3 regions of the Bradyrhizobium sp. URHA0013 genome follow, and region 3 is predicted to be linked to each of the others. Evidence: predicted binding sites of a transcription regulator. Region 3 holds the regulator's gene; each other region holds the start of a gene.
What was found. Region 3 encodes LexA, which represses DNA repair genes until DNA is damaged. Its sites were predicted from a motif close to TGTTCNNNNTGTGTTCNG; they were not measured.
Positions count from the first base shown of each region.

Region 1: a site for LexA is predicted at 1,967-1,984, ahead of N551_RS0106305 (YifB family Mg chelatase-like AAA ATPase). Genes of this name have one in related genera too.
Region 2: a site for LexA is predicted at 2,251-2,268, ahead of N551_RS0134165 (ATP-dependent helicase). Genes of this name have one in related genera too.

Region 1 covers NZ_JADK01000003.1:1,297,403-1,301,568, forward strand. The annotation lists gene N551_RS0106290 (AAA family ATPase) at 1-677, shown strand, start outside; gene N551_RS0106295 (tetratricopeptide repeat protein) at 706-1,491, opposite strand; gene N551_RS0106300 (PilZ domain-containing protein) at 1,571-1,816, opposite strand; gene N551_RS0106305 (YifB family Mg chelatase-like AAA ATPase) at 2,043-3,581, shown strand; gene N551_RS0106310 (hypothetical protein) at 3,634-3,975, shown strand; gene N551_RS0106315 (hypothetical protein) at 4,094-4,166, shown strand, end outside.
Region 2 covers NZ_KI912427.1:998,541-1,002,706, forward strand. The annotation lists gene N551_RS0134165 (ATP-dependent helicase) at 1-2,086, opposite strand, end outside; gene N551_RS37610 (DUF1328 domain-containing protein) at 2,328-2,501, shown strand; gene N551_RS0134175 (thioesterase family protein) at 2,507-3,013, opposite strand; gene N551_RS0134180 (FAD-binding oxidoreductase) at 3,101-4,166, shown strand, end outside.
Region 3 covers NZ_JADK01000007.1:304,270-308,435, reverse strand. The annotation lists gene N551_RS0111650 (ComEC/Rec2 family competence protein) at 1-951, shown strand, start outside; gene N551_RS0111645 (hypothetical protein) at 1,083-1,517, opposite strand; gene lexA (transcriptional repressor LexA) at 1,966-2,667, opposite strand; gene glp (gephyrin-like molybdotransferase Glp) at 2,844-4,055, opposite strand.

The DNA.
Region 1 (4,166 bases), on a different contig from region 3:
AGGACCCGGTGCAGGGCATCGCCAATGCGGTGCTGTCGCAGGATCGGCCGGACACGGCCCTGATGGAGCGTCTGCTCTCCAAATGCACCGAGCGTCTCAGCCTCCTTGCCGCGCCTGCCACCCTTGACCGCGTCTACGATTTCGGCGCGGAGGCCTTCGACGCGGTGTTCGACACGCTGCGCATGACCACGCCCTGCATCGTGCTCGACGTTCCCCATCAATGGTCGGGCTGGACGCGGCGTGCGCTGGTCAACGCGGACGACATCGTGATCGTGGCCGAGCCCGACCTTGCGAACCTGCGCAACACCAAGAACATGCTGAACGTGTTGAAGGCGGCGCGGCCGAACGACCGGCCACCGCTCTACTGCATCAACCAGGTCGGCATGCCCAAGCGTGCGGAGATCGAGGTCAAGGCCTTCGCCAAGACCATGGAGAGCCAGCCGATCGCGGTTATCCCGTTCGATTCGAAGCTGTTCTCGACCGCGGCCAACAACGGCCAGATGATCGCCGAGGTCTCCAAGAGCCACCGCACCACCGAACTGTTCCAGAACATGGCGAACCGCCTTGCCGGGCGCGGCGAGGTGAAGAAGCCGAAGCGCTCGCTGCTCGGACCGCTGCTGAAGAAGCTGAAGGGCCGTTCGGGGCGCGGGTCACCCCCGCATCGCAAGGCATCCTGAGCAAGGCTTCCTGACGCGCGAGGGCGGGTTACTTCTCCGCCCGCTGCTGCTTCTTCACCAGCAACTGCCGCAGCGCCGTGACCTTTGCCGCCGCCTGATCCGGCGGCAGGTCCGCCTTCACCATGGTTTCGGCCTCGGCCTGCTTTCCTTCCAGTCCCAGCACGAGCGCGAGATTGGCGCGCACACGCGAATCGGCGGGATTGCGCGCGTGCGCCCGGCGCATCGTTTCCTCTGCCCGCGGCAGATTGTTCTGCAGCATGTAGGACAGTCCGAGATTGGACAGCACCGACGGCTCGTCCGGCACGATCTTGAGCGCGGCGGCGTAATATTGCTGCGCTTCCTCGTTGCGGCCGAGTTGATCGAGCGCGGCGCCCTGCGCCGACAGGATATGCCAGTCGGGATCCTCGGGCGAATGCGCGCGGCCGAGAACGTCGAACGCCTGCTGGAAACTGCCGCTGTCGGCGAGCGCGCGGCCGTAGCCTGCGAGCAGCGCCTTGTTGCTGGAATGGGCGAGCACGGCCTGCTCCAGCACCGCGAGCGCCTGCGCGCGCTGGCCGGTCTGGCGCAACGCCTTGCCGTATTCGAGCGCGACGTTGGGATCACCAGGCTTGGCGCGATAGCGCTCGCGCAGCGCGTCCATGTCCGGCCTCACGTCCGGCTTGGTGTCGGCCCTGCCAGCCGTTTCCGACTTTCCGCCGAGCGCGCCGGTGATGTCCTCGATGCCAGTGGTCTGGCAGCCGCCAAGAGCCAGGATCAGAAGCGCGGAAAACAGATATCTCGCCGGAGGAGAGGCGACGGACAAACGCTTGGACATACTCTGATCACTCGGCGACTGATCAGAGATGCTTACCGATTAACGCTAAAGTCCCGTTAAGGCGGGGCGCTTGCGCGGCTCAGTCGGTGAATTCAGCGCCGAACTCGCAGCCGATGCGCCAGCGCAGGCGGCACTGCCGGGAATAGTCGGGCGCGAAGATGATGGTGAATTGCGGCGGCACTTCCAGGAACTCCGCCACCACTTTCACGCCGCCATCCGAAATATCCGTGATCGTGCAGTCCCGCGGCAGCGAACCCGCGCCAAAGTGAATCTTGGCGAGCCGCGTGCACATCCGTCGTTCGCTTCTCCGGCGATTTGCAAGCATTTGAATTGTTCACCCGTTAGACCACGGCCCATCCCGCACCCCTAGGAGTAGCGGACATTCGTTGGGATGTGCTGAGCAGAGCAGCTTGCATTCGAGGCGTAGTGTCTTCGTCGTGTTTACGATCAGTTAGGACCTCCCGGCCCCTGAGCATGTTCCTGTATTGTTCTTGCAAGAACCGGCCCGCTCTGCTACCCCTAATTGTGCAAAAAGGCAGGCTGGTTCGGGCATGGTTCAGCGGGTTTCTACCGTCGCCTTTGAGGGGATCGAGGCCCGCGCGGTCGACGTGCAGGTGCAGGTCGCGCCGGGTCTTCCAGCCTTCGCGATCGTCGGTCTCCCGGACAAGGCGGTGTCGGAGGCGCGCGAGCGGGTCCGCTCGGCGCTGATCGCCTCGGGGCTGGCGCTGCCGGCGCGGCGGATCACCGTCAATCTCGCGCCCGCCGATCTGCCCAAGGAGGGCAGCCATTATGACCTGCCGATCGCGCTTGGGCTGATGGGGGCGATCGGCGCGATCCCGCCGGATGCGCTGACCGGCTTCACTGTTCTGGGCGAGCTTGGCCTCGACGGATCGATCGCGCCGGTGGCCGGTGTTCTTCCCGCCGCGATCGGCGCCAATGTGCGCGAGGAGGGGCTGATCTGTCCGGCGGCTTGCGGCTCGGAAGCGGCGTGGGCGAGTCCGGACATCCAGATCATCGCCGCGAGTTCGCTGATCCAGATCGCCAACCACTTCAAGGGAACGCAGGTGCTGTCGCGGCCTGTGCCGAAGGTGCATGAAGCCGCTGCCTCGCCGCTCGACCTGCGCGACATCAAGGGACAGGAGAGCGCCAAGCGGGCGCTGGAGATCGCGGCCGCCGGCGGCCATCACCTGCTCATGATCGGCGCGCCGGGCGCCGGCAAATCGATGCTGGCGGCACGCCTGCCCTCGATCCTGCCACCGCTGTCACCGGGCGAGTTGCTCGAGGTCTCGATGATCGCCTCTGTTGCCGGCGAGATCGAGGGCGGCGCGCTGACGGCGCGGCGGCCGTTCCGATCGCCGCATCATTCCGCCAGCATGGCCGCACTCACCGGCGGCGGCATGCGCGCCCGGCCCGGCGAGATCTCGCTCGCGCATCAGGGCGTGCTGTTCCTCGACGAGCTCCCCGAATTCGATCCGCGCGTGCTGGATTCGTTGCGCCAGCCGCTGGAGAACGGCGAGGTCTCGGTGTCCCGCGCCAATCACCGCGTCACCTATCCCGCGCGCTTCATGCTGGTCGCCGCGATGAATCCCTGCCGCTGCGGCAATGCGTTCGAGCCCGGCTATGCCTGCAAGCGCGGCCGCATCGATCGCTGCACCGGCGACTACCAGGCCCGCATCTCGGGACCACTGATGGACCGCATCGATTTGCGCATCGAGGTTCCCGCGGTGACCGCCGCCGACCTGATCCTGCCGCCGCCGGCAGAGGGCTCAGCCGAAGTCGCCGCGCGCGTGGCGGCGGCGCGCGACATCCAGCTCGCACGCTACGCGAATGCCGGCCTGCCGAAGGTTCGCACCAATGCCGAAGCGCCGGCCTCGGTGCTGGAGGAGATCGCCAAGCCGGATGCGCAAGGCCAGAAGCTCCTGCGCGACGCCGCCGAGACCATGCGGCTGTCGGCGCGTGGCTATCACCGCGTGCTCCGGGTGGCGCGCACGCTCGCCGATCTCGACGGCGCCGACAAAATCGGCCGTCTGCACCTCGCCGAGGCGCTGTCCTACCGCGCGCTCGCGGAAGATGTGCGGCAGCTGGCGTGAGCGATGCGCCGCCGCAGCTTTCTCGACAACATCACCATGCCCGAGATTGATCATGACCGATGCGAATGCCTGCACCATCAGATTTGTTCGTGCGTCCCAATATGCCGATTGGCTGAGGTCGTACGAGCTGTGGGTCAACGGGACCAGCGTTGGGAAGCTTGCACGCAACGACGTGTTGGAGATCACGCTGCCGGCCGGCACCTGCACGATCGATGCGAGCATTGATTGGGGCAGGAGCCAGCCGCTCGTCGTTCGCAGCAGTCCCGGCCAAACCGTCGAGATCGAGGTCAGGAACCGGTGGGGTGCCTGGGCGGCGCTTTGGGCGATCAGCTTTGGCAAGAACAGCTATTTGGTTCTCACTGAAGTCGAGCGAAAAACCAACAAAAGCGCCTAACCAACCGAGACTCTCATCCCCCGATACCGGCATCAACCCGGCGGTAACGAGTTTCCTTTACGCTCTGCAAACCATAAGGCCCATCAGTTCCCGTACAGGGCCTGGCGAGTAGCGTGTCATGTTGCGTTTCAAGATCCTGGCCTCGGTTGTTCCCCTGTTGGCGGCCGCGGTGTTTGCCCGCAGTGAGATCG
Region 2 (4,166 bases), on a different contig from region 3:
GGATCCGGCGGTTGGTCGCAAAGTAGATTTTGGCGCGGCGGCGGGCCCGGGTCAGGCCGACATGGCCGAGCCGGCGCTCTTCCTCGAGGCCGGCGCGGCCCTGTTCGTCCAGCGTGCGCTGGCTCGGAAACAGGCCTTCCTCCCAGCCCGGCAGGAACACGTTGTCGAATTCCAGCCCCTTGGCCGAATGCAAGGTCATCAGCGACACTGCGTCCTCATCGGCGCCGCTGTCGCGGTCCATCACCAGCGAGATGTGCTCCAAGAACCCTTGCAGGTTCTCGAACTCCTCCATCGAGCGCACCAGCTCCTTGAGGTTTTCGAGCCGGCCCGCGGCGTCCGCCGAACGGTCCTTCTGCCACATCTCGGTGTAGCCGCTCTCGTCGAGCACGATCTCGGCGAGCTCCGTGTGCGAGGTGACCTCGCGCTGGGCGCGCCAGCGGTCGAACTGGGCGACGACGTCGCGTAACGAGCCGCGCGCCTTCGGCTTCAGCTCGTCGCTCTCGACCACCGCGCGCGCCGCCTCGAACAGCGGAATGCGGCGCTTGCGGGCGTGATCGTGCAGCATCTGCACGGTGGCATCGCCCAGGCCGCGCTTGGGCGTGTTGACGATGCGCTCGAAGGCGAGATCGTCGGCCGGCGAATTGATGACGCGCAGATAGGCCAGCGCGTCGCGGATTTCGGCGCGCTCGTAGAAGCGCGGGCCGCCGATGACGCGATAGGGCAGGCCGAGCGTGACGAAGCGGTCTTCGAACTCGCGCATCTGGTAGGAGGCGCGAACGAGAATCGCGATCTCGTTGAGCTTGTCGCCCTGGCGCTGGATCTGCTCGATCTCCTCGCCGATGCCGCGGGCTTCCTCTTCCGAATCCCACGAGCCTGTCACCGTGACCTTCTCGCCGTCATGGTCTTCGGTGCGCAGCGTCTTACCGAGCCGGCCTTCATTGTGGGCGATCAGGTGCGAGGCGGCGGCGAGGATGTGGCCGGTCGAGCGGTAGTTGCGCTCGAGGCGGATGACCTTGGCGCCGGGAAAATCATGGTCGAAGCGCAGGATGTTGTCGACCTCCGCGCCGCGCCAGCCATAGATCGACTGGTCGTCGTCGCCGACGCAGCAGATATTTTTGACGTGGTTTTTTTCGTTCGCCGGATTCGGCGCCTCATCGTCATTCTCGGCATCACTCGGCCCACGCGAAGCGTCGAGCCCCGGTGATCCATCTCGCGAAGAATCGATGGCTTGCCGGGGCAAGCCGGGCAATGACGGATTGGACGATGGCGCCTGTGACAACAACCGCAGCCACAGATATTGCGCGACGTTGGTATCTTGATACTCATCGACCAGGATGAATTTGAAGCGCTCCTGGTACTGCCGCAGGATATCCGGGTGCTCGCGGAAGATGCGGATGTCCTCGAGCAGCAGATCGCCGAAATCGGCGGCGTTCAAAATCTTCAGCCGCTCCTGGTAGCTCGCATAGAGCTTGCCGCCCTTGCCGTTGGCGAACACGGCGGCTTCGCCCGACGGCACCTGCGACGGCGTCAGGCCGCGATTCTTCCAGCCGTCGATGAGGCCGGCGAGCATGCGCGCGGGCCAGCGCTTGTCGTCGATATTGTCGGCTTGCAGAAGCTGCTTGAGCAGTCGGACCTGATCGTCGACGTCGAGCACGGTGAAGTTCGACTTGAGCTGCGCCAGCTCGGCGTGGGTCCGCAGGATGCGCCCGCCGATGGAGTGGAAAGTGCCGAGCCACGGCATCCCTTCCACCGCATGACCGAGCATCTGACCCAGCCGGTGCTTCATCTCGCGCGCGGCCTTGTTGGTGAAGGTCACCGACAGGATTTCGGATGGCCGGGCGCGGCCCTGGCTCAGGATATGGGCGATGCGCGTGGTCAGCACGCGGGTCTTGCCGGTGCCGGCGCCGGCCAGCACCAGAACCGGGCCGTCCAGCGTTTCCACAGCCTCGCGCTGCTCCGGATTGAGCCCGGACAGGTATTGCGGGCCCACCGAGGCCCGCGCACGCGCGGCGATGCCGCCGGCTGCGGGCTGGTGGTCGGGGACGCTCTGGGACGTGATCTTGCTCGGCTCGGTCATGCGAATCATTTGCCCCACGTTGGCACCGCGGGGTGGTGAAAGGGGAGCCTTCTTAACAGGGATTGGTCCCTATATGGGGCCGCGGGCGGGGGTTTTCCACGTGCGCGGAAAGCCAATTTGTTCCTGCGGGTCAGGCGAATTTCCGGCCCTAGCGGCTCGGAACCATTGTTCCGAGTTGGCGATTGGTTCTGCAAGTGAGGCGCGTCAGCCGCGCCGATCGCAGACAGACATCGAAACAGAGGTTCGGATCATGCTTAGCTGGGTAGTGACGTTTCTGGTTATCGCCCTGATCGCCGGTATCCTGGGCTTTGGCGGCCTCGCCGGCGCGTCGATCGAAATCGCCAAGATCATCTTCTTCATCGCGGTCGTGTTGTTCCTGGTCTCGGCCGTTGTCGGTCTGGCCCGCGGCCGCACCAGGGTCTAGCGCGCTTACCGCTTCGAGGGCATCGCCACGTTCCGGCCGATGCCCTCGGGCCGTGGCACCGCGCTGTGGGTCTTGACCACCGCTGCGATGCGCTCGCTTATGTCTGGCGGAAAAGCCGCCACCTTTCGTGAGCCCATGTCGATGTGGAGCGACATGTTCTCCGACGTGGCGGATACCCATCCTTCGGTGGCGTGTCGCAGCTCCTGGAAGGTGTGAAGCCGCTTGTCGTCGGCTTCCAGCAACCAGACCGAGACCTGCACGGGATCGCCGAGGTGGATTTCGCGCAGATACCGCACGTGGCACTCGGCAGTGAAGGTCGAGCCGCCGCGCTCCTTCATGTAGCCCGGCCCGATCCCGAGCGTCAGCCACATCTGATCGATCGCGCGGTCGAACATCACGTTGTAATAGGCCATGTTGAGGTGGCCGTTGTAGTCGATCCATTGCGGCTCGATCTGCATGATCGAGGCGCGGAACGGCGCGCCCTCGATCGTTGTGGCAGCAGTCTCCGGCATGTGTCCTTCCCCAGCTAAGCATCCGGTCGCTTGACTTGACCGGTGAGATGTCCTTTGCCACGGTTCGTCTCGTCGGGAGGAACGTCCGTGGGTACGACCATCACCAATAATCCGCCGCGGCCGGCGCCGAAAGCCCTTGCGAGCGCGCTGGAGCAGCTTGCCGCGCGGTTCGGCAACCGCCTCATCACCTCGCAGGCCGTCCGCGAGCAGCACGGCCATACCACCACATGGATCGTGAACCAGCCGCCGGACGCTGTGGTGATGGCGCAGGAGACCGCCGACATCCAGGACGTGGTGCGGATCTGCGCGAAAAACGGCGTGCCCGTCATCGCCTTCGGCACCGGCACCTCGCTCGAGGGCCAGGTCAACGCACCCGCCGGCGGAATCTGCATCGACCTGCGCGACATGAACAAGGTGCTCGCGGTGCATGCCGAGGACCTCGACTGCGTGATCCAGCCCGGCGTCACCCGCAAGGCGCTGAACGAGCATCTGCGCGACCAGGGCTTGTTCTTCCCGATCGACCCCGGCGCGGACGCCTCCCTCGGCGGCATGGCCTCGACCCGCGCCTCCGGCACCAACGCGGTGCGCTACGGCACCATGCGCGACAGTGTGCTGGCGCTGAAAGTGGTCCGCGGCGACGGCGAGATCATCACGACCGGCACGCGCGCGAAGAAATCATCCGCCGGCTACGACCTGACGCATCTCTTCGTCGGCGCCGAGGGCACGCTCGGCATCATCTCGGAACTGACCATCCGCCTGCGCGGCATCCCCGATACCATCGCGGCCGGCGCGGTGTCGTTCGAGACCGTGCACGGGGCGTGTCAGGCCGTGATCCTGGCGATCCAGACCGGCATTCCCGTGGCGCGCATCGAGTTGCTCAACGCCGCGCAGGTGCGGGCCTGCAACGCCTATTCGAAGCTGACGCTGTCGGAAACGCCGCTGCTGCTGATGGAATTCCACGGCAGCGAGATCGAGGTCGGCGAACAGTCCAAGGCCTTCGGCGAGATCGCAAAGGACTGCGGCGGCGGCGATTTCTCCTGGACCACCAAACCGGAGGATCGCACAAAACTGTGGCAGGCGCGGCACGACGCCTACTGGTCGGTGAAGGCGCTGCGGCCCGGTGACAGCATCGGCGTGGTCGCGACCGACGTCT
Region 3 (4,166 bases):
CGCGAGATCGCGATGCTGTTCATGGCCTCGCTGATTGCGGGACTTGCGACCACGCCCTACGCCGCTTTCCATTTCCACCGTGTCACGCCGTTTGGCGTGCTTGCCAATCTCGGCGCGATGCCGGTGGTCTCGGCGCTGGTGATGCCGGCGGGATTGTTGGGGCTGCTTGCTGCGCCGTTCGGGCTGGACAGCGTGTTCTGGTGGCTGATGGGGATCGGCATCGAGTGGATGGTCGCGGTCTCGCGCTGGGTCGCGGCCTTACCGGGCGCGGTCGGCCGCATCCCGGCGTTCGGGATCACGCCGCTGATCGCGGCGAGCCTGGGAATCATTGTGCTAGGCTTGTTGCGCACGCCGCTACGCTGGTCCGGCGCCCTGGTCCTGCTGGCAGCGATCCTCTGGGGACTGTCGGCGCGGCAGCCCGACATCCTGATTGCCGGGGATGGCGCCAGCGTCGCGGTGCGGGGCAGGGACGGATATCTGCACCTGATCAGAACGAGCAAGGACAGCTTTTTGCTCAAGGAATGGCTCGCTGCCGACGCCGATCCGCGCGATGCCGGCAGAGCCTCGCTGGCCGATGGCGTGTCCTGTGACGAATCGGGCTGCGTGACGCCACTGGCCGACGGGAGGTTGGTCGCGCTGGCACTGCGCGTCGACGCTCTCGCGGACGATTGCAGTCGGGCCGCGCTGGTGGTGACGGCACGTCCCGCGCCGCCCGATTGCGCGGCGATGGTGGTCGATCGGCAGCGGCTCGCCAGCCAGAGCGCGCTGGCGCTAATGCAGCGTGGTGACGGCTTTGCGGTTCAGGCGGTGAGGGCGAGAGGCGCGAGCCGCCCCTGGTTGCCAGCCGGCGCAGGCGAGGGTGATTTCGACGGCAGCCTTGCGCCCAAGGCGATCGCGCCCCGCATCAAGGACGCAACGCCGGCGGAGACCGACTTGCAGGCCGACGATTGATCTGACGGTGCGGAGCAATGCAGTGGATTGGTGCATCTGCTCGGATTCACTGGGCGCAAACCGCGCCATCTCGCCGGCCACGGCCGGCGATGGCGATTCAATCTTGACCTCCGACCTCGTAGCCGGCTGCGTCAGCCGATCGGCAGGCGCGTGACGGTCGGCTGCCTGTCGACGATGACCTGCGCCTTGTGCTCGCGCTCCGTCACCGGCTGGGTCACAGGCAGTTGCAGCACGGTCGCGCGCTGGCCTTCGACGAGCTGCGTCACCAGCACATATTTGCCGTCGGGGAATTCGATCGCGTCGTGATGGCGGTCGGGAACGTGCGGATCGATCTTGCCGAACTTGCCCACGCGGGAATTGATGGTGCGCGTCCAGATCCAGCGATTGTCGTAGCGAACGTCGTCGGCGAAGGCGAGCTCCGTTCCCGGCAGCAGGCAGACGGCAACAGACGGATCGGCTGCCGAGGCGAAGCCGCGCGTCGAGGTGCCGCGGAAGCTTGTCGTGACGATCGTCTCGCCGACTTCGGCGGGGCGCGACGCGACGGCATGCAGGCTGTAGTCACACATCGGGTGCTCCTCATGCTGGGATAGCAACCCGCGTCTCTTAATCGAGGCGCAGGCCTCTATCAGAGTTGAAGCATGAACGCTCTGCTTGGTTGTGGGCAAATCTGCGGCTGGTTTCCGCGAGCCGCGATCACATTATCTTTCCCGAATTCAATAGGAACAAAGCGAGTTGCGATGCATTCGGGAGGCGCGTGCGCGAATATCGCCGGCTTGACTGCAACGGTCGAGCTTGATCGCTGGCCGCTGTTTCCTCGAACACTTGCGCCGCGAACCAGTTCCGCTTCGTGGGCGTCGCGAGGAGCCAGCGCCGAAGGACGGGCCAGATAGTCTGTGCAGAACCAGAAAGACTACCCAGCCGGAGCGGACGATGATCCGCTCCAATCCCTGACCGGCGATGCCGATCGGAAGCGCGCGCGGCGCCAAGCACTCCCGGTATCAAGTACTCCCGGTATCAGTACTTCCGGTAAAGCCCGATCAGCTTGCCCTGAATCTTCACCCGGTTGGGCGGCAGGATGCGGACCTCATAGGCCGCGTTGGCGGGCTCGAGCGCGATCGAGGCGCCGCGACGGCGGAAGCGCTTCAGCGTCGCTTCCTCGTCGTCGATCAGCGCCACCACGATGTCGCCGGTATCGGCGCTCTCGTTGCGCTGAATCAGCGCCATGTCGCCGTCAAGGATGCCGGCCTCGACCATGGAATCACCGCGCACTTCGAGCGCGTAATGCTCGCCCGAGCCGAGCATGTCAGGCGGTACGCTGATAGTATGGCTGCGGGTCTGCAACGCCTCGATCGGCGTGCCGGCCGCGATGCGGCCCATCACCGGCACCGCGACGGGACGTTCGCCGTCGTCCGCGGGCAGGCTGGAGCTCGCACGCACCTTGCCGAGATTGCCCTCGATGACGCTCGGCGTGAAGCCGCGGCGGCTGCCGGCGGCTGCCTGGAGCTCCGGCAGCTTGATGACTTCAATCGCACGAGCGCGGTTGGGCAGGCGTCGGATGAAGCCACGCTCCTCGAGCGCCGTGATCAGGCGATGGATGCCCGACTTCGAGCGCAGGTCGAGCGCATCCTTCATCTCGTCGAAGGAGGGCGGTACGCCGCTTTCCTTCAGACGTTCACTGATGAACCGCAGAAGCTCGTATTGTTTGCGCGTTAACATCTCGACCAAAGTCCCCCGGTTGATGTCGTCCGATTCCGAGACGCTGAATTCGGCAATATGCCGCTACATGCTCGAAACAAATCATGAACGGACACTATATGTTCGATACATGTTCCGCAACTGCTTAATTTACCGTGAACAGAGCAAAGTTGGCGGAACGCGCATTGCCGGGGCGCTCAGACAGGGAGCCGCAACACTTCGCAAGCCGTGCCGGCTTCGGCCTTCGGCGCGAACGGTGCGCGCACGAGAAGTACCTGTGCTGCAGCGAGATTCGCAAGCAGCGAAGAGTCCTGATGATTGACGGGAAGAACGACGCGTGTGCCATCGTCACGCTCCTCCAGATGCGCGCGCAGATAGTCCTCGCGCTGGTCGTTGGCGCTGACATCGCGGCCGAGCACGGCGCGCTCACGGCGATGGTGAAGCACTGAACGGCCCGACAGGGCACGAATCAGCGGCACCATGAACAGGAAAGCGCACACGTAGGACGACACGGGATTGCCCGGCAGACCGATCACGCCCATTGCGCCGAGCCGCCCGTGCATCATCGGCTTGCCTGGCCGCATCGCGATCTTCCAGAACGCCATCGCGATGCCTTCGTCCCGCAGTGCCTGCTGGACCAGATCGTGGTCGCCGACCGATGCGCCTCCGGTCGTGATCAGGATGTCGGCGCCGCTCTCACGGGCGCGGCGGATGCCGGCGGTGGTGGCCTCCAGCGTGTCGGCGGCAATACCGAGGTCGATGGTCTCGGCGCCTTCGCTGCGGGCGAGCGCGTGCAGGGCGTAGCCGTTGGAATAGACGATCTGGCCGTGGCCGGGCGTGCTGCCCGGCATCACCAACTCGTCGCCGGTGGCGAGAATCGCGACCTTCGGACGCCCGTAAACGGCAAGGTGCGGATGATTCATCCCGGCGGCGAGCGCGAGGTCGCGCTCGGTGAGACGGCTTCCCTTGCGCAGGAGCACGTCGCCCTCGCGGAAATCGACGCCGGCGGGGCGGATGTGCCGACCGGCGATCGCGGCTTCCTTGATCGTGACACGCTTGCCGGCGGCGACGGTGTCCTCCTGGATCACGACGGCGTCCGCGCCACCGGGAACGACGCCGCCCGTGAAGATCCGCACGGCCTCGCCGGCGCCGACCATCCCCGCGAACGGTCGGCCCGCCGCGACTTCGCCGATGATGGTGAGCTCCGAATCGATCGTCGCGGCATCGGCCGCTCGCACCGCGTAGCCGTCCATCGCCGACATCGCCTGCGGCGGCTGCGTGCGCCGCGCCGCGACGTCACGCGCGAGCACGCGATGGTAGGCCTGGTCGAGGGAGATCATTTCCTCCGGCAGCGGCTCTGCACCCGCCAGCACCGCGGCAAGCGCGTCGGAAACCGGCATCAAGGCCACGGCGAAAACTCCTGCTCGGCACGTTCGGGCGAATGTTCCGCACGTCTTCTAGCCGAGCGCGGGCGCAGAGGCAAAACAGCCGAGCGGGTGCAGTCATCCCACCGCATTGTT